2 regions of the Thermosipho sp. 1070 genome follow, and region 1 is predicted to be linked to the other one. Evidence: predicted binding sites of a transcription regulator. Region 1 holds the regulator's gene; the other holds the start of a gene.
The links. The regulator HrcA, encoded in region 1, represses chaperone genes, less so after heat shock. The targets are predictions, from matches to a motif close to ATTAGCACTCNNANNNTNNGAGTGCTAAT.

Region 1 (14,983 bases):
AGACAAACAATTTAGAAAATTTCAAGCGTATGGTTTTTTGAAGAATCTACGTTTCTTTGAACCGTTTTTTATATTGGCTTTTTTGTCTGCAGGTTTAAATTATTTTCAAATTGGTGTACTTTATACGATAAGGAGTTTAGCAACAAATATCTTGGAAGTTCCAACGGGAGTATTTGCAGATTTATACGGTAGAAGAAAATCCATGATTTTTTCCATGATTTCTTATATAATTTCATTTCTCGTATTTTACTTTTTTAAATCCTTTCTTCTTTTTGTTGTTGCTATGATTTTTTTCTCATTTGGTGAGGCATTTAGAACAGGGACACACAAGGCTATGATTTTCCAGTATTTGAAATTGAACAATATGGAGGATTTAAAAGTTCAGTATTATGGAGCAACTCGCGCTGCGTCACAATTGGGTTCTGCTTTAAACTCTTTGCTTGCGGCAGTTATTGTCTTTTTTAGTGGGGATTACAAATTAATTTTTCTTTTGGCAGTTATACCTTATGTTGTTAATCTCGTAAATCTCTCTACTTATCCTAAAGACCTTGATTTTTCATCTAAGAAGTCAAAAAAGGAAACTTTGAAGGATTTTTGGGGAGCTATCTCAAACTGGAAGACTCTAAAATTACTTTTAAATGCCACGAGTTACTCTGCAATATTTAAAAGTTTAAAGGATTATTTACAACCAGTTATTGAGTCATTTGCCTTAACTATTCCCATTTTTTTGGGAGTATCAAAGGAAAAGAGAACATCTGTTTTGGTGGGAATAATTTATTTTGGACTTTATATACTTACTTCAATGGCATCGAGAAATTCCTGGAAGTTTAAGAAGGGATTAAATTTAACGCTCTTTTTGGGTGCGATAACCGTGATTTTAATAGGTATTTCGTATGTATATAAATTGTATTTTCTCTCTATTATTTTCTTTTTCTTTTTGTACATTTTGGAGAATATCAGAAGACCTATTGCTGTGTCGTATATTAGTGAAAAATCGGAGGCCCTTGCATCTGTATTATCGGTTGAATCTCAAGTAAAAACATTTTTAAGTGCTATGTTTTCATTTTTGATGGGGTTTTTGAGTAATGAATATGGAATTGGAGTAGGAATAATGGTACTAGGAGCTATTTTATTAGTGTTCTCACAAATCTTTAAATGTAAAGATTTGTAAAATTTCTTTTGTGATGTATAATTAAGTAGTACTTTTAATTTTGTGAGGTGGTATTATGGGTATAAAAAAAGGAGATAAGGTATTGGTACATTATGTGGGAAGATTTGAAGATGGAGAAATTTTTGATAGTTCAGAAGGAAAAGAACCATTACAATTTGTAGTTGGGGAAAGACAGGTTATTCCTGGTTTTGAGGAACAAATTATTGGTATGGAGGTAGGCGAAAAAAAGACAATAAATGTTCCCTATGATAAGGCTTATGGAGAATATAGAGAAGATTTGGTTTTCCCCGTTGAAAAGGAAAAATTACCAGAAGATGTACAAGTGGGTCAATTTTTTGAAGTACATCAACCAGATGGTGGAACTTTTGTTGTTAGAGTTTCAGAAGTTAATGAAGATAAGATTATGCTCGATGCCAATCATCCTTTAGCGGGTAAAAATTTAATATTCGACATTGAAATAGTTTCCATATTATGAAAAATATAGAGAAATATTCATTGGGTGAGGAAATAGCAAATGCAATAACCCATGGAATAGGGACTTTGATAGCATTATTTGGGCTTGTTTGGTTGATAGTGTATGCTTCGATGAGTGGTGGAGTACTAAAAATTGTTTCTTTTACAATATTTGGCGTTACGCTGTTTTTGCTTTATTTAATTTCTACATTGTATCATGGGATAAGTTATAGGAAGGCTAAGGCTATATTTGAAATAATGGATCATTCTGCTATTTTTTTACTAATTGCTGGAACTTATACTCCATTTTTATTGCTGGTTATTAGTGGAAGACTTGGATGGATTTTGTTTTCAATAATGTGGGTGCTTGCAACTATTGGCATTGTATTTAAAGTATTTTTTGTTAGAGAATATATGGTAATTTCTACACTTATTTACATTGCAATGGGATGGATGATAGTGTTTTTTATAAAAAATTTATGGGTCAATTTTAATGAGCGAGGAATAATTTTGTTGGTCTTAGGTGGTTTGGCCTATACAATTGGTACTATTTTCTATATGTATAGAAAGATAAAATTTCATCATATGATATGGCATCTGTTTGTAATTTTAGGTAGTATTTTCCATTATTTTGCAGTACTTTCAATTTGAAATAATTTTAATATGTAGGTTTGGCAAAATCCAGGTAAATAGATTCAGGGTAACCTGGATTTTTTTTGTGTACTGTATTTGACATTTGCTGTGTAAAAATGTAAACTAATAATTGAGGTGATAAAATGAAAGAAAGATTAAAAAAGATTTTGGTGATTTTATCTGAATCAAAAGGTCCCGTTAAAGGTAAGGATTTGGCGGAAATGTTGGGAGTTAGTCGGCAGATAATAGTTCAAGATATATCCGTTTTAAAGACAAAAGGGCACAAGATTTTTTCAACAAGAGATGGTTATATTCTAGAAAAGAAAAAAGATTTTATCAGAAAGATGATTGCCGTAAAGCATTCTGAGGACGAGATTTACGATGAACTTTTGAAAGTTGTAAAAGCTGGAGGAAAGGTAATAGATGTTATAGTTGAGCATCCTCTTTACGGTGAAATTAATGGTAGGCTTGATATTGCAACACTGGATGACGTTGCAAAGTTTATGGCCCTTATGAAGAGTTCAAATGCAACTCCGCTTTTAAAATTATCCGGAGGTGTTCACATACATACTATAGAAGCTCCAAATAAAGAGGTTATGGAAAAGATATTAGAAGCTTTAAAGGATTATCTTTTGGAGGTGAAAAAGTGAAAATCGATCAAGTCATTGATAGTGTAGTTTCAAAAGAAAAACAAAGAAATCTCTTAATTTTGACTTCTTTAATATGGATAGTAGGCTCTGCTGGTGTTATGGTTATGCCATTTGTCCTTCCGAATTTAATTTCAGAATGGCAACTTTCAAAAACCATGGCAAGTTCTCTTGTTAGTGCAACCTTTTTAGGCATGCTTTTTGGTGCATTGTTGTCCGGTGTGATTTTGGATTACTTTGGCAGAAAGACCGGTACTATTTTTTACTTGTTAATTTCCGTGATTTTTACTGTATTGTTTGGTTTTTCAAAGGGATATTCAATAGCTTATTTATTGAGATTTTTATCTGGTTTTGGATATGGAGGACTTTTGCCTTCGGCGAATACTTATCTTTCTGAATTTACATCGATAAAACTTAGAGGAAGGTATTTAGTATATTTGGAAACCAGTTGGGCAATTGGAAGTATATTAATAGCACTTTTTGCGGTAACTTTTGGAGAAAGATTTGGATGGAGATGGAATTTTTATATTTTTTCATTAGGGTTGTTGATATTAATAGCACTTTTAAAAAATTCTGAAACTCCAAAGTATCTTTTTGAAAAAGATGGTATAAAAGCTTTAAAAGAGAGATATGGTGATGTTCCAGGTAGTATTGAAAGCGTGGAAAAGGTGAAAGTTACTTTTGGTGCTTTGTTTAGAAGTAGATACATTAAACAAACTATTTTGGTTATGATATCTTGGTTTGTCGTAAGCTTTGTGTATTACGCACTTTTTTCATGGGCACCTAGGGTTTTTGTGGAAAACCTTTCAATTACCATAACTAAAGCAAAATGGTATACATTTTTTGTATATCTTGCCCAATTGCCTGGGTATCTTTCTGTGGCGTATTTAATAGAAAAATGGGGAAGGAAAAAGACTTTATCCGTGTATTTTATAGGAATGGGACTTTCTTCGTTTTTCCTATTTCTTGCCTCTGGAAATATTACGTTTTTGTTTGTTGTTTTAGTTCTTTCGTTCTTTACTTTAGGAGTCTGGGGATTAGTATATGCGTACACCCCAGAGTTATTTCCCACCTCATTTAGAGGTACTGCAAATGGAGTAGCAGGTGTAATGGCAAGAGTTGCTGGAATAATAGCACCATACTTTACGGGATACTTTGTTGATAAATCCATAGTTGCCGCGCTTTCATATACTGCGATATTTTCAATTATTACAGGTCTATTAGTATTGATTCTTGGTGTGGAAACTAAAGATAAGCCAGTTGGATAATTTTGGGCATCTTATGATGCCCATTTTTTGTTTAATTGACTGTTCAATTTTTTTATGTTATACTATTATCAGACAAAGTATGAGAGTGATAATTCCTCTGATAAAGAGGTGAAAATATGAAAGATTTGTCCGATAGACAAAAGAAAATTCTATATTGTTTAGTTAGAGAGTATGTAAAATCTGGTATTCCAGTAAGTTCCCAAAAAGTTTTAGAAACAACGAATTTAGAGTGGAGTGGGGCAACTGTTAGAAACGACATGAGAAAGTTGGATTATTTAGGATATGTTTTTCAACCCCATACTTCTGCGGGACGTATTCCTACGGACAAGGGGTTGAAGTTTTATGTAAATGAAGTGTTAAAGGTGAGAAAGGAGACAAAAAAGGTAGGTTCTTCGATAGATGTTAGAACGGACTTTCCGATAGGTGATTTGGATAAAGTCATACGAGGTGCTGCAAAGCTTTTATCAAATACTTTAAAGGCCTTTGTTATTATAGAAAAACCTAATCCCATGAATCTCAGAATTAGAAGGATTGTCCTAACTCCAGTTACAAAGACATTTTCCATTGTGAACATTATTACTGAATTGGGACTTACTTCTGTTCTTCCTATACAACATTCCGAAATTTCTAATATATTGGAAATTGAAGAGTTTTTGAATAAAAGTCTTGATGGAATACTTTTGAGTGATTTTAAATTAAAATTAAAAGAAGTGGTTGAAAAGTTTTCATGGGTTGGTGGTAGATTAAAAGAATTTATAGAACTTTCTGAAAGAATTGCGTCTGAAAAATACGATGAATATATTATTGAAGGAGTATTTAATCTTGTGAATGCAAAGAAATTTGGTGAAGATAAATTAAGAGAAATTGTAAAAATTTCTACAAATTCTGAATTTTACCCGCAAATTTTTTCACTAGGTGAAGGAATATACGTAGGAAAGGAACATAATATAAGAAATTTTGAGCAATATGCAGTTTTGATAATGCCTTATTTTGTCTTTGAGCGAGAAGTGGGGAGAATTGCCGTAATTTTTGATAAATTTAGTGATTACTCTAAGGTATTTGATAGTGTGGAATATGTGGTAAACAGACTTACTGAATATTTTACTATTGTTGCAAGAAATGTTGAATAATTGGAGGTGATTGAAGTGGAAAAAGAAATGAAAAATGAAATAAAGAATGAAGAAAAGAAAGAAGAAAGGAAAGAAGTGGCAAAAGAGAAAAAAACACCAGAGAAAATTGTGGAAGAACAAAAAGAAAAAATAAAGAAATTAGAGTTACAGTTAAAAGAATTTGAAAATTATGCACGTGTATTAAAATCTCAATTTGAAAATTACAAAAAAGATGTACTCAAAGAAAAAGAACAAATAGCAGTTTCAACGATGGGAAGGATTTTGGAAAGATTTTTGCCAATTTTAGATGATTTTAAAAGATCATTTTCGAATGCAAATGATGAAGAAAGAAATACACAATTTTACAAGGCAATTGAATTGATTTATAAGAATTTATTTAAATTGTTGGAAGGTTTTGGACTTGAAGAAGTTAAAGTAGGTAATAAATTTGATCCATTTGAACATGAAGCAGTAGAAAGAGTTGAAGATGAGGAAAAAGAAGAATATTCTATTGTAGAAGTTGTGGAGGATGGGTATAAGTTTAAAGGAAGGATTTTAAAACCTGCAAAGGTTAAGGTCTCGGTAAAGCCTAGGAGGTGACTTTATGGCAAAAAAAGATTATTATGAAATTCTTGGCGTTTCAAGGAACGCATCCCAAGATGAAATAAGACAAGCGTATAAGAAGCTTATAAAAAAATGGCATCCTGATAGAAATTATGAAAATAAAAAGTTAGCAGAAGAAAAATTTAAGGAAATTCAGGAAGCATATGATGTGCTTTCTGACCCTGAAAAGCGAGCAATGTATGATAGATATGGTTATGTGGGAGATGTGCCACCAAATGCCGGGGGCGGATTTGGTGGATTCGGTGGTTTTGAGGATATTTTTAAAGACTTTGGTGATTTTATAAACAACGATATTTTCAATATTTTCTTTGGTGATCAAAGAACATCTTCAAGAAAGAGAGCAAAAAGACCAAAAAGAGGAGAAGATATAAATATTTCCGTTGATGTGTCTTTTGAGGAGTTGTTTACCGGAATAAGAATACCGCTTGAATATGATAGATACGAGGTTTGTGAACATTGTAATGGTGAAGGAGTTGAGCCTGGTAGTGGTTGGATTACTTGTCCAAAGTGTCATGGGACGGGTACAGTTAGAGAAGAAAGGAGAACATTTTTAGGTGTTATTGTAAACCAATATACGTGTAATCATTGTGGTGGAACAGGAAAAATTCCTGGGGAGAGTTGCCATACTTGTGGTGGAACAGGAAGGATAAAGAAAAGATATAAGGTTGAAGTTAACATTCCAGCTGGTATTGAAAATGGAACTATCTTGAGAATACAAAGAGGAGGGAATGCCGGGTATAATGGAGGAGAATATGGTGATTTGTATGTTCACGTAAGGGTTGTTGGATACTCTGATTTTGAAAGAAAGGGAAATGATTTAATTAAAGAGATTAAAATAGATTATTTGGAAGCAATTTTAGGTACAAAGGTAAAAATTAGAATGCCAAATGGTAAAATAAAAGAGGTAAAAATTCCAGCGGGTGTTCAACATGGACAAGAAATATATGTATATGGTGAAGGATTGCCTGATATGAGAACGGGGAAAAGAGGAGATTTAATTTTGAGGGTTAGAGTTGAGATTCCAAGTAGGGTATCAAGAACTGAAAAAAAGTTATTAAAAGAGATAGCAAAGTTGAGGGGAAAGGATGTTGAAGAGGGTTGAAGAATTTTTAAAGAATTTTTTTAAAGAGTATAGATTTTCAGGAGCTGTTTTGGGGGTAAGTGGGGGAGTTGATTCTGCGGTAGTCCTTGGTTTATTAGTGAGAGTGTTAGAAAAAAGTAGAATAAAATGTTTTATCCTTCCAGAGAGAGATAGTCCAAGAGATTCAATAAAAGATGCAAAGTTTGTTTGTGAGCATTTTAATGTTGATTATGAAGTTAAAAATATAAGTAGAATAGTTAGAAAATTTGGAGTTTATAAATATTATCCACCAGCTTTATTTGTTCCCTTTAAAGTAAAAGAAAGATATGCAAAAAGTAGATGGAATAAGTATAAGAACGAAGGTAATCCGTTTGAATTTGATGTCTTAGGGATAGAAGATGAAGAATTTCTAAAAGGAATAAGTTATTATAGAATAAAGCATAGGGTTAGAATGGTTTATTTGTATAAAGAAGCTGAAAAGAGAAACTATGCAGTGGTTGGTACAACTAACAAGACGGAATTTTTAACAGGTTTGTACGTAAAATGGGGGGATGATTCTACAGATGTTGAACCTTTACTTCATCTTTATAAAACGGAAGTGTACAAGTTGGGGAAAATTTTAAACGTTCCAGAAAGAATCCTTGAAAAACCTGCCTCACCAGATTTGATACCTGGCCTTAGTGATGAAGAAGTCTTTGAATTAGACTATCCCACTTTAGATAGGATCCTAAAGAAAATAGTAGAAAATAAAGACTTATCCGATGAAGATCCAGAAAAAGTAAAAAAAGTAAAGAAATTATATGAGATTGGGAAGTTTAGAAATAAAGTAAGAAATATTAGCATTGAGGGATAATATGAAGGATATAGCCAAGAAGATAATTTTAGAAACATTTGATCAAATAAGTCCAGAAAAGTTGGTTTTGGAAAAGTTAAAAAAGATGAACTTGAAAAAGGTTTATGTACTTTCTATTGGAAAAGCAGCGTGGCGTATGGCGAAAGCTGTATCTGAGTATTTGGATGTAGTATATGGGATTATAATTACAAAGTATGGATATTCATTTGGGGGTATAAAAAACTTCGATATTTTTGAAGCAGGACACCCCATACCGGATGAAAATTCACTAAAGTATACAAAGTTTGCCATTGAAAAATTGAGGAAATTAACGCAAGATGATGTTTTGTTGTTTTTGATTTCAGGAGGAGGTTCTTCTCTTTTTGAATATTTGGAAGAAGGTGTAACACTTGAAGATTTGAGAAACATAACAAATGATTTATTGAGAAAGGGTGCAAATATTGAGGAAATTAATATAATAAGGAAAAAAATTTCTAAGGTAAAGGGCGGAAAATTTCTTTCTTTAATTAATGCAAAGGTTGTACCACTTGTGTTATCGGATGTGTTAGGAGATAAATTAGAATACATTGCTTCTGGACCTGTTTATCCAGATAATAGTACTTTTAATGATGTAAAGAAAATAGTTGAAAAATATAAAATAAACTTGAACGAAAATATATGGAATGTTTTACAAAAGTGTGCAAAAGTCCAAAGAAAAATTTCTCATTACATTGTAGGTAATGTGGATTATGCGTGTAAAAAATTGGAAGAAAGTGCAAAAAAATACGGTTTTAATACATACATATTAACAACACAATTAACTTGTCAGGCAAGAGAAGCGGGAAAGTTTTTGGCAAGTATTGTAAAAAGCGAAAATTCCTTTAAAAAGCCTTATTGTTTAATATTTGGTGGAGAAACTGTGGTAAAGGTAAAGGGAAATGGTCTTGGTGGAAGGAATCAAGAGCTTTCTTTTTCAGCTGCTATCGAAATAGAGGAAATTGATAATGTAGTTATTGCATCTGTAGGTACAGATGGTACAGATGGGCCTACAGATGCAGCAGGTGGTATAGTCGATGGAAATACTGTTAAAATCGTTAGAGAGAAAGGTTTTTTACCAGAGGATTTTTTGGAGAATAATGATACGTATAATGCTTTAAAGATTGCAGGTGATTTGTTTATTAGTGGTCCTACAGGAACAAATCTAAACGATATAGGTTTTATACTTAAGAGGTGAGAATATGAAAGCTATAGTACTAACAAAGATTACTGAGTATTTTAGAAAAAAGATGGAGGATTACAAAGAAATTGAGTGGTTTACTTCAAAGGATATAGCACGTTTAGAAGAAATGGATATAGTAATTGGTGGATTTTTAACAGAAGAGCAGGTATTGAAAGCCAAAAATTTAAAGGTAATCTTTATTCCATGGACTGGTACTGATAAATTACCTTGGAAGGTTATAAAGGAAAGAGGAGTAATTGTATCAAATTCACATGGAAATGGTAAAATGGTTGCAGAAAGAGCTATTGCCCTTTCCCTTGCTTTAATGGGGAGAGTTGTGGAGTACCACAATGATCTTAAAGAGGGGATTTGGCATGGATTTGCCGTGGGATTTAAAGAAGAGGACTATTGGTTTTCATTGCAAAAAAAGAAAGTAGCTATTTTGGGTACAGGGGTAATTGGAAGGCATATTGCAAAACTTTTAAAGGGATTTGATTGTTATATTATAGGTTTTAAAAGCAAATTAGAAGAAATAGAGGGATTTCACAAAATTACAAATAATTTGAAAGAAGCGATAGAAAATTCACAAGTTGTATATTTGGCGTTACCGTTAACTTCTAAAACGAAGAACATTATTAATGGGGAAGTTTTGTCTTGCATGGAAGGAAAGTATTTGATAAATGTGGGGCGAGGTGAACTTATAGATGAAAAAGCTTTATATAACATCTTGAAAGATAAGAAATTGAAAGGGTTTGCATCTGATGTTTGGTATAATTACCCTTCAAAAGAAAGAGAAATTATTTTACCGTATAATTATCCCATTAATATGTTTAAAAATGTTGTAATTTCTCCACATGTTGGTGGTTATACAGTAGAGGGGCAAAATGGCAGAATTGACGAGCTTTTCAAAAATATAAATGCGTTTTTAAAGGATGGAATGCCTTTGACTGTTGTTGATCCTGATCTTATGTATTAAGTAAGAATAGGAAGCATATTTATGGTATATAATAATTATGTTTAGCTTTTCTATTTAAATTTATTGGATATTTAGATATTTACATGGAAAGGTGGGGGATAAAATGAAAAGTTATACAGAATATTTATGGTTTAATACAAAGAATAGAAAAGAGTTAGTTAGGATAACAGATGTGATTGAAGAAATAGTGAAGAAGAGTGGTATAAAAGAGGGATTTTGTCTTGTATCTGCTATGCATATAACTGCTGGAATAATAGTTAATGATGATGAATCCGGTCTTCATAGAGATATATGGGAATGGTTGGAAAGGTTGGCACCTGTTGGAGAATACAATCACCATTGGACTGGTGAGGACAATGGAGATGCACATTTGAAAAGAATTTTAACACATCACCAAGTAGTACTTCCAGTAACTAATGGGGAGTTAGACTTGGGACCTTGGGAGCAAATTTTTTACGCAGAATATGATGGGCAGAGAAGAAAAAGAGTAGTTGTTAAGGTAATTGGTGAATAGGTATGGAATTGATAAAGTTTTACAGAACGGTACTTGAATCTATTGTCGAAGGGGTAATAATTGTAGACAAGGATGCAAAAATTTTATACATCAACAAACGTGCGGTTCATATATTAAAACTAAAAGAAGATTTTATAGGTAAGCCCGTAGTTGATGTTGTTACAAACACTAGGTTGCACATTGTGGTAAAAACGGGGATTCCAGAAGTGGATGAAGTCCAAAATGTTGGAGAAAATGTAATAATTACTTCAAGGATGCCTTTAACGGATAAAGATGGAAATATTTTAGGTGCAGTGGCAGTTTTTAGGGATATCACAAGCGTGAGAAAACTTGCCGAGGAAATTACTAATCTCCACCAAATTGAGGCAAGATTAAAGGCTATAATAGATTCTACATATGATGCTATTTCAGTTGCAGATGAAAATGGATATGTTGTGTTAGTGAATAAGGCATATACAAAAATAACGGGATTTGAACCAGAGGAAGTTGTTGGAAAACCTGCCACTGTTGATATAGCCGAAGGTGAAAGTATACACATGCAAATTGCAAGGACAAAAAAGCCCATTTTTAACGCAAGATTAAAGGTGGGACCTTTAAAAAGGGAAGTTATAATTAATGCAACTCCGCTGTTTGTTAAAGGAAAATTTAGTGGAAGTGTAGCAGTCGTTCATGATGTATCTGAAATATTAAGTTTAACAAGAGAACTAAAAGAGGTTAAGAGATTTATAAGGCAGATGAAGGCACAGTATACTTTTGATGATATAGTAGGGAAAAGTGAAAAAATATTGATAGCAAAAGAGCAGGCAAAAAAAGTTGCAAAAACGCCTGCTACTGTTTTTCTAAGGGGAGAGAGTGGAACGGGTAAGGAATTGTTTGCGCATGCGATACATAATGAAAGTAATAGAAAAGATAAACCTTTTATAACTGTAAATTGTGCAGCTATTCCAGAAAATATGCTGGAAATTGAATTGTTTGGTTATACAAAAGAACCGTTTTTGGATAAGAACACTCAAAAGGGATTAATTGAAGAAGCAGAAGGAGGTACATTATTTCTTGACGAGATAGGGAAAATGCCTATCACAATTCAATCCAAAATTTTAAGGTTTATAGAAAATAGGGAGTTTTTACCAGTAGGTTCTAATAGAGTGAAAAAGGTCGATGTAAGAATTATTGCCTCAACAAATATGAATATTGAAGAACTAATAAAGAAAGGGGAATTTTTGGTTGATCTTTACTATAGATTAAATGTTTTTCCAGTATATATACCACCTCTTAGAGAAAGGAAAGAGGATATTAAGATGCTTGCAAGATATTTGGCAAAGAAAATAAGTCAGCAATATGGAAGAAATATTATTAATATATCAAGTGGTGCAATAGAATACTTAAAGAAATATAACTGGCCGGGAAATGTTAGGGAACTAGAAAATATAATTGGTCGTGCGATTATAAACATGAAAATCAATGAAAATGTGCTTGAAAAGAGGCATTTTCCACCATTATTTCTTGAAGATACGGATATTTTAAAAAAAGAAAGTTCTTTAAAATCTATGGTAGAGGATTTTGAAAGAAAGATAATAGAAAATTCATTGAGAGAAAATAAGGGAGATAGAATGTTAACTGCAAAAAAGTTAAAAATAAGTTTGAGAACGCTTTACTATAAAATGGAGAGATACGATTTGTTAAAAAAGGAGGGTGAGTATGAAAATTGATATATTGTTGGAAGGTGGGTTAATAAGTATACCAGATAGGGCTAAAGCTACCTTTTCTACTATTGCTTTAATTGAAGATGATATGAGAAGAATTTTAATAGAACCAGGAGACTATGTAAGCCATAGTATATTAGAAGAAAAGTTGAAAGAAAGAAATTTAAAAACAGATGATATTACGGATATAGTTTTAACTCACTTTCACCTTGATCACGCTTATAACTCCATGTTTTTTAAAAATGCAACAGTTCATATACATGAAAACTTTTTAAAGAAAAATTACGAGAAATTTGGAATGATAGTGGGAAAACAGTATAAAATGATTATAGATGCATGGAAAGCTTTCCAAACATTTAAAGATGGGGATATTTTATTTGATAAAATTAATGTGTATCATACACCATGGCATGCAAAGGAGCACTGTTCTTTTGTAGTAGATACAGAAAATTTTGGAAAAGTCTTTTTCCCTGGAGATATTGTTATGACTAGGGTAGAGTTTTATGATATAATGAGGATGTTGAGAGATGATGAGTGTGCGAGATTTGTTAGGAAAATTGTAAATAAATGTGATTATTTGATTTTTACGCATGATAGTGGTATTTTTTTGGATAAATGGAGGTGAAAACATGAAAGTTGCGCTTATTTCTTATGAGGTTTATCCATTTGCAAAGGTTGGAGGGCTTGCAGATGTGGTAGGAGCGCTTCCAAAATATTTAGAAAAGCTTTCTGTAGAACCGATCGTAATAATGCCTAAACATAAAATTGTTGAAAAAAACGCAGAAAAATTTTTGTATACTTTGGAAAAAGTAAAGGGGGATATAGAAGTCCCGTTTTTAAAAACAGATGAGAAATTTGATATTTACAAGACAACTATTCCACGTACAAATGTTCCAGTGTATTTTATAGCAAATGATTACTATTTTTCAGCAGATGAAGTTTATGAAGGACCTGATTTAGCAGAACAGGCAATTTATTTTTCCGCGGCTGTTTTGGAAAGTCTAAAGGTATTAAATTTACCGATAGATGTGTTACATGTTAACGATTGGCAAACTGGATTAATACCTGTTTATTTGAAATCACTTTATAAAGATGATGAGTTCTTTGGGAAGATTGTTACGTTATTAACTATTCATAACCTTGGGTACCAAGGTATTTTTGGCAGTAAATATATGGAGTTTTCAGGGCTTCCCAGTTATTTGTACAATATTGATGGTATAGAATTCTATGGAAAGATAAATTTTCTTAAAGGTGGTATATTATTTTCTGATATTATTAACACTGTAAGTCCTACTTATGCAATGGAGATTCAAACTAAAGAATATGGTGAAAAACTCGATGGGGTTTTAAGATTAAGAAGTTCTGATCTCTACGGTATTTTAAATGGTATAGATTACGATGAGTATAATCCAGAAACGGATAGGAGAATTTATGTAAATTATTCCTTGAATGATATTGAGAAAAAATATGAAAATAAAAAGTTATTGCAGAAAGATTTGGGGTTGCCAGTTAGTGAAAATATACCAATGATAGGGATGATTACAAGGTTAGTTGATCAAAAAGGCTTAGATATTTTATCGGAAGTTTTAAGGTACATTGTAAATTACAATGTGCAATTTGTTATTTTGGGTACTGGTGATGAAAAATATGAGGATATGTTCAGAAAAATGGAAGAAGAATTTCCAGAGAACATTTCAGCAAATATCAAGTTTGATATTAATCTTGCACAAAAGATATATGCGGCAAGTGATATGTTTTTAATGCCTTCAAGGTATGAACCTTGTGGATTGGGACAAATGTACAGTTTAAGATATGGAACTATTCCCGTTGTTAGATACACAGGAGGACTTGCAGATACTGTATTGGAATACGATGAAACGAAAATGATAGGAAATGGTTTTGGATTTGTAGAATACGGTTCTTCTCAATTACTCAAGGCAGTGGCTAAAGCTATTGATTTTTACAGAAATAAGAAAGTACATTGGAAAAAGCTTGTTGATAACGCGATGAAGACGGATCTTTCATGGGAGAGATCGGCAAAGGAATATATAAAATTATACAATAAAGCTATGAGTAAAAGGGTTTAAAGGAGGAATTATTATGCCGGAATATAGGAAGGATCCAGTTGTAAGAAGATGGGTTATAATAGCAACTGAACGCGCCAAAAGGCCTCACGATTTTTCAGTTCCAAAGGAAGAAAAAAAGGATGGATTTTGTCCTTTTGACTATGGTAATGAACATACCACACCGCCTGAAATGTTGGCATTTAGACCAGATGATAGTGAACCGAATTCACCAGGTTGGTGGGTAAGGGTTGTCCCCAATAAATTTCCAGCTGTTAATCCAAATATTGAAGTACAAAAATATGGGCATGGTATGTACGATGCTATGACTGGCTTTGGATACCATGAGGTTATTATAGAAACACCAGATCATAATAGTACCTTTGCACTTTATGATGACAAACAAGCTCAAGAAGTTGTTTGGGCCTATGTAAAGAGATATAATGAGATAGAAAAAGATGAAAGGATAAAATACATATTGATATTTAGAAATCATGGAGCATTAGGTGGGGCATCTTTACCACATCCTCATAGTCAGATAATTGCAATACCAAGCATTCCAAAAAGAGTGCTAGAAGAAATGAATGGTTCAAAAGATTATTATGATTACAAAGAAAGATGTGTATTTTGTGACATGATATCCCAGGAAAAAATTGAAAATAGGAGAATTATTGAAGAAAATGAGCATTT
Region 2 (14,983 bases), 830 kb from region 1:
CTCCTTTTAGAATAGTTTACGATCCTGCTCATCCGGATGCTGATGAAAATGGTTATGTGAAATTACCAAATGTTAATGTAGTAAGGGAAATGGTTGATATGATAAATGCTCAACGTGCGTATGAGGCAAATGTTACTGCTTTTAATACCACTAAAGCGATGATTAATAGTGCGCTCCAAATTGGGAGGTGATTTGAATGATAGATAAGGTAAATGGAATAGGAAATTATGGGAATTTAAAACCAAATTCTTTGAAAAAGCAAAATAGTGATTTTACAAGTATATTGAATGATGCTATAAAAAGTGTTAATCAACAGCAAAAAAAGGCAGAACAAATGGCAGACGATTTTGCCACAGGGAAGATAAGTAATATACACGAGGTAATTGTGGAAGCTGAAAAGGCATCAATTTCACTTAGGCTTACTGTTGAGGTAAGAAATAAGATAGTAGATGCGTATAAAGAGATAATGAGGATGCAATTTTAAAAAAGGCTTCGGGAATTCCCGAAGCCTTTTTTTATTCTACCTTTATATCTATAATTTTCTTTTCTTTTTCTACTTTTTTAGGAAGTTCAATTTTTAAAACACCATCGTTAAATTTAGCGCTTATTTTTTCTACATCTACATAATCTGGTAATACAAATGCTCTTTCAAATTGACCTTCGACTCTTTCGATAACTCTGTAGTTCTTGTTTTTATCTTCTCTGTTAAATTTTCTTTCTCCCTTTATTATTAAGGCTCCATCTTCTATTGTTATTTTTACATCATCCTTTTTCATTCCAGGAAGTTCTGCCTCAATTACAACTTCATTTTCCGTTTCATATATGTCCACTTTTGGGAAGTGAATTCTGGAACTTCTTGAAGGTTCCATGAAATCTTCAAATAATCTATCAATTTCCCTTTGAAGTTCTACAAATGGATCAAAGTAACCTCTTCTTGCTAACATAGTTTCACCTCCTTTTTTATTTACTATTTTCTGATTGTTGATTACCATTTTGTTTGTATATATATTCACCTATTTTGTTTTTCTCCCTATCAAGCTCGTCAAACAACATTTTTATTCTTGGTATATCGTTTTTGTTTATAGCATCTCTTAAGTCTTTTACTAAGTTTTCAAGTTTTTGTTTTTCGTCTTGAGGAATCTTATCACCATATTCCTTTAGGGATTTTTCTATGTAGTATGCAAGGTCGTCTGCTTTGTTCTTTAATTCCACTTCTTCTCTTCTTCTTTTATCTTGTTCTTCGAATTTCTTTGCATCCTCTATTATCTTGTTAATATCATTTTCAGAAAGTTTATGTCTTCCAGAGACAACCATAGATTGTTCTTTTCCAGTTCCTAAATCTTTTGCAGAGACATGTACTATACCGTCGCTGTCAATGTCAAAAGTAACTTCAATTTGAGGGACTCCTCTGGGAGCAGGTGGAATTCCAACTAATCTAAAGCTACCAAGCAATATATTATCCGCTGCAATTGGTCTTTCACCTTGATATACTCTAACTTCTACCTCGGTTTGACCATCTTCTGCTGTTGTAAATACTTTACTCTTCTTAATTGGTATTGTTGAATTTCTAGGAATAATTGGCTCAAATAATCCGCCTTTTACTTCAATTCCCAATGTTAATGGAGTGACATCTACTAGGACAATGTCTTTACCTTGTGCACCTTCTTCTCCAGCTAATATTGCCGCTTGAATAGCTGCTCCAACTGCAACAGCTTCATCGGGGTTCACTCCTTTATTCGGTTCTTTTCCAAAAATTTCTTTGATAAAGTTTTGTACCATAGGTACTCTTGTCATTCCGCCAACCAATATTATTTCATCAATATCTTCTGGTCTAAGTTTTGCGTCTGATAAAGCTTGTTCTATAGGTTTTCTCGTCATTTCTACTAGATCTCTAGTAAGAGATTCAAACATCGAACGTGTTAGTCTCATTTCAAGATGCAACGGACCTTCTGCGGTAGCTGTTATGTAAGGAAGACTTATATCTGTTTCTAACTTACTTGAAAGTTCAATTTTTGCTTTTTCAGCTGCATCTCTTAACCTTTGTAATGCTTGTTTGTCTTCTCTAAGGTCAACACCATGTTGTTTTTTGAATTCTTCAGCTAACCAGTCAATTATTTTTTGATCAAAGTCGTCTCCTCCAAGATGGTTATTACCAGATGTTGCGATTACTTGAATAACTCCATCCCCTATTTCAAGGATCGAAACGTCAAATGTACCTCCACCTAAGTCGTATACCAAAACTTTTTCTTCTTTTCCTTTTTTGTCGAGACCATACGCAAGTGCAGCGGCTGTAGGTTCGTTTATTATTCTTAAGACTTCAAACCCAGCTATTTTTCCAGCGTCTTTTGTTGCTTGCCTTTGTGCATCGTTAAAATATGCAGGACATGTGATTACCGCTTTTTTTATTTCGCCACCCAAATATTCTTCAGCATCTCTTTTTAACTTTTTTAATACAAATGCACTAATCTCTTGTGGGGTGTATTCCTTGTCGTTGATTTTTACTTTGTAATCTGTTCCCATTTTCCTTTTAATTGATTTTATAGTCCTATCAGAATTCAAGATTAATTGTCTTTTGGCAGGTTCGCCAACCAATATTTCACCCGATTTACTAAAAGCGACTATTGATGGTGTAGTTCTTGTACCTTCAGCATTTGGAATAACCTCAACATTTGAATCTGGTTTCATCCATGCGATTACACTATTTGTTGTTCCCAAGTCTATACCTACAACGTATTCTTTCTTATTTGCCATTTTTCCACCTCCCAGTTTATATTATATGATATTAGCACTCTATTGTCAAGAGTGATAACACAAAATTCTAAAAAACAGGAAGGCTCATGAATAAACGCCTTCCTGTGTGTTAATTTATTGTTTACTTAAAATTATAGCAAACGTAATTTTTAATTGTTATTGTTGGTTGGGGATAATTTCACTGCTGTGCCATATGCTAATATTTCTGCGGCACCGCTCATTACTGCGGCGCTGGAAAATCTTATTGATACTATTGCATCGGCTCCTAGCTTTTCTGCTTCGTCGATCATCCTTTCTATTGCTTTGTTTCTTGCTTCAGTCATCATTTCTGTATAGGATTTGATTTCACCGCCGGCCAAGGTTTTAAATGCTGCGGCTATATCTTTTCCTAGGTGTTTGGAATGTACTATGTTTCCCATAACGACTCCCAATATTTTTGTTATTTTGTACCCTGGAACTTTTTCCGTGGTAGATATTAACATAATGTTCTCCTCCTTTAATTTTTTATGAATTTTATAATTTCATCAATAACTTTTGCATCAACATGATTTTCGATTAAGTATGCATTTGGTGTTTTTTCACCTGGTATAAATAAATGAGTTAATCCATTAAAGAGTATAATTTTGGTATTGTTGGTTAAGTGTTCTTTGAATATGTTGTAGTCTTTTAAAGTTACTTGATAATCATTTTTTCCAAAAAGTATTAAAGTTTTCACCTTTCCTAAGTATTTTAATGGGTTGTAGCTTCGTAAATCATACCAATATTTTGCTTTTGCGCCTAATACAAATTCGTCATTTGGTATTTTATTTTCTTTAAGCTCTTGTAGTTTCTGTAATATTTCATTATTTGTATTTTGTAGAAACTTTAGTTGATCAGCTATTACATCTTCTAAATTTCTTGCAGGTGGGGCAAGTAATATTAATCCTGAAATATTATCATTTATTGTTGCAATGTATGGGGCTACATATGCACCAAGGCTATGTCCAAGTAGATATATCTCTTTGTAGTTATAATCCTTGAGTAATTTTATTGCTTTTAGAACATCGTTTATTATTTCTTCTTTAATTGTTATATTTTCATTTGCTTGATACAAAGTTCTTTTGTTATATCTTAATACTGCTATATTGTTACTTGACAAGGCATATGCTATATCTTTAAATATTTTGTTTGGTCCAATTGTTTCGTCCATATCTTGTGGCCCTGAACCATGTATTAAAATTACCGCGTATTTTGTGTGCTCTTTTGGAATTGTTAATTTTCCTGGAAGATCACCAACTTTTACGTCTTTTTCCACAAATTTATCACTTTTAACGTACTGTGGTATTTTATATTCTACATTTTGCGCAGGAGAGAAAAACAAGCCATCGATTTTTCCTTCTTTGTTTAGAGTGATAGATATATTTAAATTGCTTTTTTTAAACTTAGATGTGAATATGAAGACTTTATATGGTGGTTTTTCTATTATTTGCAATTTTACTATCTTTTCAAATTTTCCGTATGTTGATGTTATTTGCTGCCATATTTTTTTTATTTTTTCTATTGGAAGATGTTGTTTCATTATATTGGATGATAGATTGTACGCCACTTTGTAGTTTTCATTTACAAGTGCATAAAAATAATTGTAAGCTATTTTTTCAAAATTTGATGAAAATAAAAAAGTTGAGAAGATTACAATAGAAATTATCCATCTTTTCATTTTTACACCTCCTTATTTTCAAATAAGTAATACGAAAAGGATAAAAGTATTGTTCCAATTAAAATTAGTGATGTTGAATATGTAAAGTCTATTGTGGATTCTTTAAAAATTTTGTAGCCAAGAATATATTTATAGGTGTTAAGAAAACTTATGGGTCTTAAAAATCCGAGGGTAGTTGAAATACCTAGTATTGCAAAAGAAGTTAGCAAGGGTTTAACTTGATCGTTAAAAATCACAGAGAACATAAAAGATATGGAATACCAGAAAAATGCACCGATAAAAGAATGTATGAAAAATTTTGTAGTTGTCTCAAAAGAAAGTGTTTTATTTGTGATTATGGAGTAAATATATGGAATGTAAGATAGAACAAAGATTTCTATAGAAAGTACAATAAAGCTGACGATAAACTTGTTGTAAAATATGTTTTTTCTTGATTTTCTTACAAGTAAAAATGAGATTGTTTCATTTTCAAATTCCCTTGAAAATAGTGGAAATGAAAGTATTATACCAATTATAGGAATTATTTGTCCAAAATTTTTCCCAAACCACTGTGATAATATGTAAAAATCCCAATTTTTGAGTTTTTCAACAAAATTATTTCCTACGAATCTTTGTATGACCTCTGAGTTTTTGTTTAGAAGATCTATCACAAAATTTTGAAATGGTGCAATAGAAAAAAAGAGTATTAACATTACAACAAAGGTGAGAATACTTCTAGTTTTCATATCTATCCATTCTTTTTTCATAACTTTTCCCCCTTTACAAGAGCCTCAAATATTATTTCGAAAGTTGCGGATTTTATATTCCCTTTTGCATTTTCTTTCTTGCAAAGGATTATTTTTTCATTTCCTGTTTTTTTGTATAAAAGTCCTTCGATATTTTCGTTAGTAACACATAAAACATATTTTTCTTTGATGTTATCCATGTAATCGTATTCGACAATTTTTCCATTGGACATAATTGCAATTTTGTCTGCAATTTTTTCTACTTCGGAGAGTATGTGACTTGTTAAAAATACAGTTTTTTCTTCAAATGATAGTTTTCTAATGATTTCGATTACTTTTTTTTGCATTAGAGGGTCAAGCCCCCATGTGGGTTCGTCAAAAAAGTATATATCGACGTTTTCAGATAGTACAATTGCAAGATATAACAATGTTGTCATTCCATGTGATAATGTTGCAATTTTTTCATTGAGCGGAAGTTGAAATTCATTGACAAAATCCAATGATTTTTCCAATGAAAAGTTTGAAGAAAGTTCTTTGGTTATTTCCAATATTTTTTTTACTGTTAAATATTTATATAATTCTTTTTTTTCGGGAAGATATGTATATGTTCCATTGAGTATGATTTCTCCTTTGTCTTTTTTCCTTAAGTTTAATATGCACTTTAAGGTTGTTGTTTTACCAGCACCGTTGGGACCTAAAAGTGCAAATATTTCGCCTTTGTTTACTTCAAATGAGATATTATCTACCGCTTTTTTTGAACCATATGCTTTTTTTAAATTTTTAACTTTTATCAAGGAAATCACCCCCTCTAATAAATTCACAAATTTCATTTATTGAAATTCCTGCTTTTAGGCATTTTTTTACAATTTCAGATAGTTCTTGTAGTATTTCCATATTGAATTTTTCCAAAGAATCCTTTATTACTATATATCCTTCACCGCGAACTGCTTTAATAACATTTTCGTTGGCTAATTCTCTGTATGCTCTTGCTACAGTGTTTAAATTTACATTTAGATCATTAGCTAATTTCCTTATAGAAGGAAGAAAATCACCGTTTTTTAATCTACCCTTTAAGATTTCAAGCTTTATATTTTCAACAATTTGTTTATATACAGGGATGTGAGATGAAAAATTTATACTAAACCACATATTACACCTCCTACACTGTAATATTATAATATTACAGTATGCATAAGTCAAATAAAAAAATCCAAGTAATCCTTAAAGATTACTTGGATTTATACGATTTTTGAGTGTTACTGTAAATTTTCAATTATAACGGCAGTGCCCATACCTCCACCGATACATAATGTGGCAAGTCCATATCTTAAATTTCTCTTTTTCATTTCGTATAGTAGCGTTACTATTATTCTGTTTCCACTTGCACCTATTGGATGACCAAGAGCTATTGCGCCACCATTTACATTTGTTCTCTCGAGTATCCAGTCTTTACTTACACCAAATTTTTCGCTCCACAATTTTATTACCGCAAGACTTTGTGCTGCAAATGCTTCGTTTAACTCTATTAGTTCTATATCTTCCATCTTTAAATTTGCTTTTTTGAGTACTTTTTCCGTTGCGGGGACAGGGCCAAGTCCCATTTCCATTGGATCCACTCCTGCTTGTGCCCATGCTATTATTCTTGCAAGTGGCTTTAAATTGTTCTTTTCAACATATTTTTCAGATGCAAGTACTATAGCACTTCCTCCATCGTTTATACCGCTTGCATTTCCCGCGGTTATCGTGCCGTCTTTTTTAAAAGCTGGTCTTAACTTTGAAAGTTTTTCAAGTGTTACGTCAAGCCTTGGATGTTCATCTGTATCAAAAATTTTAGTTTCTTTTTTTGTGATTATCTCTACTGGAACAATTTCGTCTTTGAATTTTTCTTCCTCTATTGCTTTTTTGGTCTTCATTTGACTTTCATATGCAAACTTATCCTGTTCTTCTCTTGAAATTTGGTATTTTTCCGCTAAATGTTCTGCGGTAAGTCCCATGTGTATGTTGTTAAAAACATCGGTAAGTCCATCAATTATCATGTGATCTATTACTTCAAAATTTCCAAACTTTACCCCATATCGTGCTTTTGAGGGGAGTAAATAAGGAGAAGCAGACATGTTTTCAATACCCGCAGCAAGAACAAGATCAGCCTCTTTGGAAATGATATCAACTGCTCCTATCATAACAGCTTTCATGCCGCTGCCACAAAGCATATTGACGGTATACCCAGGTTTTTCCTTTGGAATACCTGCATATATCCCCACTTGCCTACCAGGTCCCATACCTTGTCCTGCAGTAAGAATAGAACCAACGATAGTTTCGTCAAAATCTTCTTTTGGAACGTTTGCCTGTTCAATAGCCGCCTTAGCAGCTATTGCCCCAAGCTTTGGTGCAGGTATATCTTTTAAACTCCCCGCAAATGTACCTATCGCTGTTCTTTTTAGTCCGAGTATGTATACCATTATATCCCTCCTAGTTGGATTAAAATGTTTTTATTTCTTTGTTAATAATTAGATTTGCATCTGTTAATTTAAGTACCTCATCAATTGTAGTTTCTTCGGAAATTTCTTTTAATACTAATCCTTCATTTGTAGGTTCAATTACGGCAAGTTCTGTGACTATTAAATCTACACGTCTAACCGAAGTTAAAGGTAATGTGCATTTTTTAACAATTTTTGGTTTTCCCTTTGCAGTATGGGTCATTGCGACTATAACTTTTTTTGCACCTGTGACTAAATCCATAGCGCCACCCATACCAGGAATCATTTTGTTTGGAATCATCCAATTTGCAAGGTGTCCTTCTTCGTCTACTTGTAGGCCACCGAGTACAGTAATATCTAAATGTCCTCCACGGATTATTCCAAAGGAAAAGGCGCTATCAAAGGTCATTGCACCGGGCAATGCTGTAACATAACTTCCACCTGCATTTGTCAAATCTTTGTTTTCAAGACCTACATTTGGAGCAGGTCCCATACCGATAATACCATTTTCGCTTTGAAAAAACACGTGAATATTTTTTGGAATGTAATTTGCCACTAGAGTGGGTAATCCTATTCCAAGATTTACCAATTGCCCATCTTTCAATTCCTTGGCTACTCGTATTGCAATTTTTTCTTTTATATTCATTTTTCCACCCCCACAATGTAATCGACGATTACTCCTGGAATTTTTATTTCATTTGGGGCGAGTGAACCTGTGGGGACTGTTTCTTCTACTTCTACTATTACCATTTTGGCGGCAAGTGCCATTAGTGGATTGAAATTTTCTGCGGTAAGATTAAATACTAAATTCCCCATGTAGTCTGACTTTTTAGCTTTAATAATGGATATGTCTGCGTGTAATGGGAGTTCTAAAAGGTATTTTTTTCCATCAATTTCTAATAGTTTTTTTCCGTTTTCTACCACGGTTCCTACTCCAGTAGGTGTTAGTATTCCTCCCAATCCTACCCCAGCAGCACGGATTCTTTCGGCTAGTGTTCCTTGTGGAACTAATTCAACTTCTAAGCTTCCTTCTATCATTTGTTTTTGAGTTTCTGGATTTGTTCCAATGTGTGAAACTATTACTTTTTTACATAACTTATTTTTTATTAATTTACCTATTCCTTTGTCTTCAAATGCCGTATCGTTTGCTATAACAGTGAGACTTGAGATCTTATTTTTTACTATTTCGTCAATAATTTTTTCTGGAGTACCTACTCCAAGGAACCCACCAATCATTAAAGTAGCTCCTTCGTATATTAGTGTCTTGATTTCTGATATATCTATTACTTTCAAAAAATCTCCCCCCTTTTTTGTAAAAATGTTTCAAAGAAATTATAACGTTTTTCTAAAAATTATTCAAAAAGGAAAAGAGCAGAAAATTTAAGGTTTTTTGGTTATAAAACCTAATAAAAAAAAAACTCCAGGATTTCCTGGAGTTTAATCATTTAAGAATTCTTTAATTTTTTTTGCTGCTTTTTTTCCTGCGCCCATTGCAAGTATTACAGTTGCCGAACCTGTTACAATATCTCCGCCAGCGAAGACTTTTGGAATACTTGTTTGTCCATACTCGTTTGTTTGTATGTATCCCCATTTGTTTAACTTTAAACCTTCAAATTTTGAAAGCAAAAGTTTGTTTGGGTTTGTTCCTATAGCTTCAATTGCAATTTCTGTAGGAATAATGAATTCACTATTTTCTATTGGAATAGGTTTTCTTCTACCACTTTTATCTGGTTGACCTAACTTCATTTTTACACACTTTATGCCAATTAAGTTTCCTTCTTTGTCACCAATATAGCTAATAGGTTGTGTGAGTAGTTGGAATTTCACACCTTCTTCCTTAGCGTGGTGGATCTCTGCTTTTCTTGCAGGCATTTCTCCTTCGCTTCTTCTGTAGATTATAGTAACATTTGCTCCGAGTCTTAAAGCACTTCTTGCTGCATCCATTGCAGTATTTCCTCCCCCAATTACCACAACATTTTTACCAATTTTTACTGGAGTGTCATATTCTGGGAATTTATACGCCTTCATTAAGTTTATTCTTGTTAAAAATTCATTTGCAGAATAAACACCGTTTAATTCTGTGCCTTCTATATTCATAAATTTTGGTGTACCGGCACCAACACCAATAAAAATTGCATCATATTTTTCTAATAATTCTTGCGGTTCAATCGCATTTCCCACGGGAATATTTAAGAGTATGTTTACTCCTAGTTCTTTCAAAAAATCAACTTCTTTTTTTACTATTGATTTTGGTAAACGAAATTCTGGAATTCCGTATATTAGAACACCACCAGGCTCTGAGAATGTTTCATATACATCAACCAAAAATCCTGATTTTGCAAGTTCAGATGCAGCAGTAAGTCCAGAAGGTCCAGCTCCTATTATTGCTATTTTCTTAGTTAATTTTTTTTCAATTTTTATCTCATCTTTTATATTGTTTTTAGATGCCCAATCGGCAACAAATCTTTCTAACGATCCAATAGCTATGGGTTTTCCCATTTTATTTAATACACAGGCACCTTCGCATTGTACTTCTTGTGGACACACCCTTCCGCAAATTGCAGGAAGAGCGTTGTATTTTTTCAATATTTTGTATGATTCTTGGAATTTTTCATTTGCAATTTGTTTTATAAATCCAGGAATGTCAATGCCGACGGGACACCCTTTTACACATGTAGGGATTTTGCATTGTAAACATCGTTTTGCTTCTATTATTGCTAAATTTTCAGTATACCCCAATGAAACTTCAGAGAAGTCTTTTGCACGTTCTTTTGGATTTCTTTCGATAGGGTTTACTCTATCTTTTAAAGCCATGTTGGTTCCCCCACAATCTTTAAGTAATTTTCTAAAGCCTTCTTTTCTTCTGCTTTATATTGTGAAAGTCTTGTTAAGAAACTGTTCCAGTCAACATCTCTGCCATCAAATTCGGGACCGTCAACGCAAGTGTATTTTAATGTATCTTTTATTCTAACACGACATCCACCACACATTCCAGTTCCGTCAACCATTATGGCGTTTAATGAAACAAAAATTTTTAAATTGTGTTGTTTGGCAACCTCAGAACAAGCTTTCATCATTAAAGCGGGACCTATAGCCCATACAACATCGTATTTTTCTTCCTTTATCAACTTTTCCATTAATTGGTTAGGAAATAACTTTTCGCCTTTACTTCCATCATTAGTTGCAAAATATAAGTTTTCTGAATCTTTGAATTCATCTTCCAAAATTATAGATTCTTTGTTTCTTGCAGCTAAAATTGTATCTACCTTATTACCGACATTTATTAATGCATCAACGATTGGTGCAATTGCTGCAATTCCTACGCCACCACCAATTACCAATACTCTTCCATAACGTTTTATTTCACTTGGAGTTCCTAGAGGTCCTACAACATCCTTTATATAATCATTTTCTTTTAGTTTGCAAAGTTCATACGTGCTCTTACCAACTGCCTTTACTATTACTCTGAACATATTGCCTTTAGTTTTAGAGATAGTTAAAGGAATTCTTTCGCCACCTTCGTGAATTCTAAAGATAACAAATTGTCCAGGTTTGGCTTTTTTTGAAATTATTGGGTTTTCTATCCAGAAAAGATGTACACCATATGCCAATTTTTCCTTTTTTACTATGTTATTTAACAATAAAAGCCCTCCTTTAAATAGTAGATTTATGACTTTGGATTTTTTTTGCTGCAAATGATATGGAAAAGTTCAATATTTTTTCGATGTCCCATTTTTTTATATATCCATACAAATAAGCTGCAGAAACAGCGTCTCCAGCGCCTGTGGTGTTTACTACTTTTACTTTTTTTGCCTTTTTTTGTATCATTTGCTTTTTGTTAGCGTATAAAACACCATCTTTTCCCATCTTTAAGATAACGTTATTTGTGTATTTTAAAAGATGTTGTATATTGTCTTTTAGAGTTTGTTTTTTTGATATTTGTTGTATTTCTTGAAGATTCAAAGATACCATTTCAGGTTTGAATTTTTTAATAATTTCAAATTGGCTAGTTTCTGAAAGTTCTACAAATGAAATTTTTGAATTTTTAAGTGCTCTAATAAGGGTGTTTTCTGGAATACCTGTTTGGATAAATGAAAGTTCCATTTTTTCCGGAATTTGGTCTTCTGATAAAAATTTATTTGCTCCAAGGTTGTGAAATATTGTGTTATTTCCATTTTTATCTATTATTATACTGGTAACAGCAGTAGATGTGTTTGCAATTTTTGGAGTAAATAGTAATATATTTTCAAGTGAATTTTTAATGAATTTTCCAAAGATATCATTTCCAATACATGAGATAAGCCTTACCTTTAGACCGAGTTTTGATAAATTTACTGCAACATTTGTAGCTTTTCCGCCTGTGGAAAGAACGGTAAAATTTGAAATGTTGTTGTTTTCTAATTTAATAGAGTCTACGTAGTAAAGTATATCTAGATTTGTTTTTCCTATACATACAATATCAACTTTCTCTTTGTAAAACAATGGAAGCAGCCCCCAATATACCAGCATTTTCGACTAAAGGACTTTGAATAATTTCATATGTGTTTTTAAAAGAAGGCATTACAAGTTCATCTACCCTTTTCTTAAGTGGATTAAAGAGAATATCTCCTGCTCTTGATACACCGCCTCCGATAATTATAACTTCCGGGTTGAATATGTGGATGAAACTTGTAATACCTATTGCAAGTGCTTCTACAACTTCATCTTTAATCATATTAGCCAATCTGTCATTTTGTTTTGCTAAATCAAATATGGATTTAGCGGTAATTTCGTTATCTTTAAATATCAGTGAATCTGGGTATTTCTTTTTCCGTTCCTGTGCCATTCTTACTATCGCAGTAGCTGATGCATAGGCTTCAAGACAACCATAGTTGCCACAACCACATAAAGGACCGTTTGGATTTATTATTACATGTCCTAATTCTGTGCCGATACCGTTATTTCCAGTAATTAATTTGTTGTGAGATATAACTCCTCCTCCTACACCCGTTCCAAGTGTTAATGCCACAATGTGTTTTTTTCCTTTTCCAGCTCCAAACCATTTTTCACCTAAGACAAAAGAATTTGCATCATTTTCTATGTAGACTTTTTTATTTAATAATTTTGAAAGTTCTGGTCCAAGCTCAAAGTTATGCCAATCTGGGAAGTTTGGTGAAAACCTCACAATTCCATTATCTTTATCAATTGAACCAGGAGAACCAATTCCAACAGCGTGAAAATCACCATTTGATAATTCCAAAATTGCATCTGCAATCCTTTTGACTACGGTTTCTCCGCCAAGATGTACTTTGGTTTCTATTGATGATTTTTTTAAAATTTTTCCTGATTTTGTATCTACTAATCCGATTTTCACATATGTTCCACCAAGATCAACACCTATGATTTTCATTTTGTGGCCTCCTTTGCAAGGTAAAGTGAGCAACATCCTTTATAGTCATAGATTTTGCTTGCAGAATTTACAAAAATATCAGGAGAGATGTTGTTTAAAAGTACTTCTCTATATTTTCCATGTGGATGCATGCATCCAAGCACGACGGTTTTAAAATGTTTTTGTGCCATATCAAAAACCATTTTTACATCATTTATAGCAGGTGGCTTACAGTTTTCAAATTCGGTTTTTTTCGTTGGAATGAATATGTTTAATACTATAGAATCGAAATATTCTTTTAACATTTCCAAACTTTTTATTTCATGAGTTATTTTCCCACAGAAAATCCCGATTGTTATATGTGGTATCTTTTGTGCCTTTAATGGTAAAACAGAGTTTAGTATTTCTTCTGGGGATCTAGAGAGCTTGTATATATCTTTCATTACATCTTTATCTGAGAAAAAATCGAAACTTATGACATCCGCGATTTCGTCTATTTCAAATGGAGGATTTTTGGGAAAGCCTATGTGAAAATTGTAAATTAAATTATACTTTTCTTTTAGATCTTTTAATTTTTTGATATAACCTTTAAAGGGTATGGTACCATCAAACATCATTCCACCACTTATTAGAAATGATTTATATCGTTTTGTGTATCTTTCCATATCATCTATGTGTGTCATACTTTTAATATAAACTCCTCCACAATGTTTACAGTTTATAGGACAGGATTTTGTAACAGATATGGGTAAAGTTCCAGAAGGATTTACTATTACCACTTAAAATTCACCGCCTTAGTAGTTAATTTTTCTTTTTCATCAGTTTGTATCCATCCTTTTAATCCTAGAAGTTCCATGTATTCCACTGCTTCTGTGTATTCTGATTTTGTAATTTTTCTGCCAATAAGTGGATCGTTTTTTGCTCCAAAATGTGGAATGTACTGTGACATTAGAGAGACAGGTATTCTTGGATCAAGTTCCAATACAAATCTTAAGGCTTTGAAGTGTCCAGATACATTGTTTGGTAGTACAAGTATTCTAATTATAAGTCCTTTATTTTCAATAAAAGGACCTACTTGCTTGTACATTTCCTTTATTGCAACTTGCGCAATTTCCCAATAATTGTCAACTTTTGAGTAAATTTTACCATACATAGAGTTTGTATATCGAATGTCGGCAAGGTATATATCTACATAACCTTCAAGCATCTTTAAAGTTTCTACATTTTCATAACTTGAGGTATTATACACAACTGGTAATTTGAATCCTTTTGATTTTGCGATATTCAATGCTTCTATTATTTGTGGTACATATTGAGTTGCTGTAACTAGATCCAATGTATGTGCACCACTTTCTTGTAGCTTTAAGAATGCATCTGAAAGTTTTTCAACTGATATTTCTTTACCAATACCTTTTTGTGAAAAACCCATATTTTGACAGTATACACATTTCATTGGACAACCTGAAAAAAATACAATTCCCGCCCCATTTTTTCCGGAAATAGGTGGTTCTTCACCTTTGTGAAGTAATATATTTGCAATCTTAATTTTGGAGTCTGCTCCACAGATTCCCCGTTTTTCATATCTATTTATCATGCATTTTCTTGGGCATAATGTACATCTTTTTAGCATTTTACCCTCCTCTTTTGAGTTCTATAAAATGTTTTTCAAATTCTTGGATTTTATTTCTAACCTTATCTATAGCATCTTCAACTTGCTCAAGACCTGCATATAATTCTTCAGTTGCTTCGCGGGTAGTTTTAGAAACTTTGATAATTTTATCGATATTATTTATTGTGGAATTATTTATTTCGCTTATAGCGTTAAGTGATTCATTTACTTCCAGTATTTCTTTTGAGGCTTTTTCTGAAATTAAAATGTTTGATGTTATAATTTTTTCGATATTTGAGAGTGATTCTTTGGAATTTTTGGCAAGTTCTCTCGTGCTATTTGAAAGTTCCATTATCA

Region 2: dnaK (molecular chaperone DnaK) is a predicted target of HrcA. The motif match lies at 2,782-2,810, and genes of this name have one in related genera.

What each region holds. Positions count from the first base shown of each region.
Region 1 is NZ_CP007121.1:323,359-338,341, reverse strand. Features, by position in the region: gene Y592_RS01635 (MFS transporter) at 1-1,171, shown strand, start outside; gene Y592_RS01630 (FKBP-type peptidyl-prolyl cis-trans isomerase) at 1,227-1,646, shown strand; gene trhA (PAQR family membrane homeostasis protein TrhA) at 1,643-2,275, shown strand; gene Y592_RS01620 (transcription repressor NadR) at 2,401-2,907, shown strand; gene Y592_RS01615 (MFS transporter) at 2,904-4,172, shown strand; gene hrcA (heat-inducible transcriptional repressor HrcA) at 4,289-5,302, shown strand; gene Y592_RS01605 (nucleotide exchange factor GrpE) at 5,330-5,881, shown strand; gene dnaJ (molecular chaperone DnaJ) at 5,886-7,007, shown strand; gene nadE (NAD(+) synthase) at 6,991-7,839, shown strand; gene Y592_RS01590 (glycerate kinase type-2 family protein) at 7,841-9,052, shown strand; gene Y592_RS01585 (2-hydroxyacid dehydrogenase) at 9,057-10,013, shown strand; gene Y592_RS01580 (secondary thiamine-phosphate synthase enzyme YjbQ) at 10,117-10,527, shown strand; gene Y592_RS01575 (sigma-54 interaction domain-containing protein) at 10,530-12,236, shown strand; gene Y592_RS01570 (MBL fold metallo-hydrolase) at 12,226-12,855, shown strand; gene Y592_RS01565 (glycogen synthase) at 12,860-14,317, shown strand; gene galT (galactose-1-phosphate uridylyltransferase) at 14,331-14,983, shown strand, end outside.
Region 2 is NZ_CP007121.1:1,273,463-1,288,445, forward strand. Features, by position in the region: gene flgC (flagellar basal body rod protein FlgC) at 1-191, shown strand, start outside; gene fliE (flagellar hook-basal body complex protein FliE) at 197-484, shown strand; gene Y592_RS06425 (Hsp20/alpha crystallin family protein) at 516-944, opposite strand; gene dnaK (molecular chaperone DnaK) at 961-2,751, opposite strand; gene Y592_RS06435 (YbjQ family protein) at 2,901-3,233, opposite strand; gene estD (esterase EstD) at 3,248-4,447, opposite strand; gene Y592_RS06445 (ABC transporter permease subunit) at 4,450-5,193, opposite strand; gene Y592_RS06450 (ABC transporter ATP-binding protein) at 5,190-6,002, opposite strand; gene Y592_RS06455 (GntR family transcriptional regulator) at 5,953-6,321, opposite strand; gene Y592_RS06460 (acetyl-CoA C-acetyltransferase) at 6,429-7,631, opposite strand; gene Y592_RS06465 (3-oxoacid CoA-transferase subunit B) at 7,651-8,295, opposite strand; gene Y592_RS06470 (CoA transferase subunit A) at 8,292-8,942, opposite strand; gene gltA (NADPH-dependent glutamate synthase) at 9,087-10,463, opposite strand; gene Y592_RS06480 (sulfide/dihydroorotate dehydrogenase-like FAD/NAD-binding protein) at 10,454-11,290, opposite strand; gene Y592_RS06485 (carbohydrate kinase family protein) at 11,304-12,131, opposite strand; gene Y592_RS06490 (ROK family protein) at 12,109-13,038, opposite strand; gene Y592_RS06495 (radical SAM protein) at 13,035-13,796, opposite strand; gene Y592_RS06500 (radical SAM protein) at 13,790-14,647, opposite strand; gene Y592_RS06505 (methyl-accepting chemotaxis protein) at 14,649-14,983, opposite strand, start outside.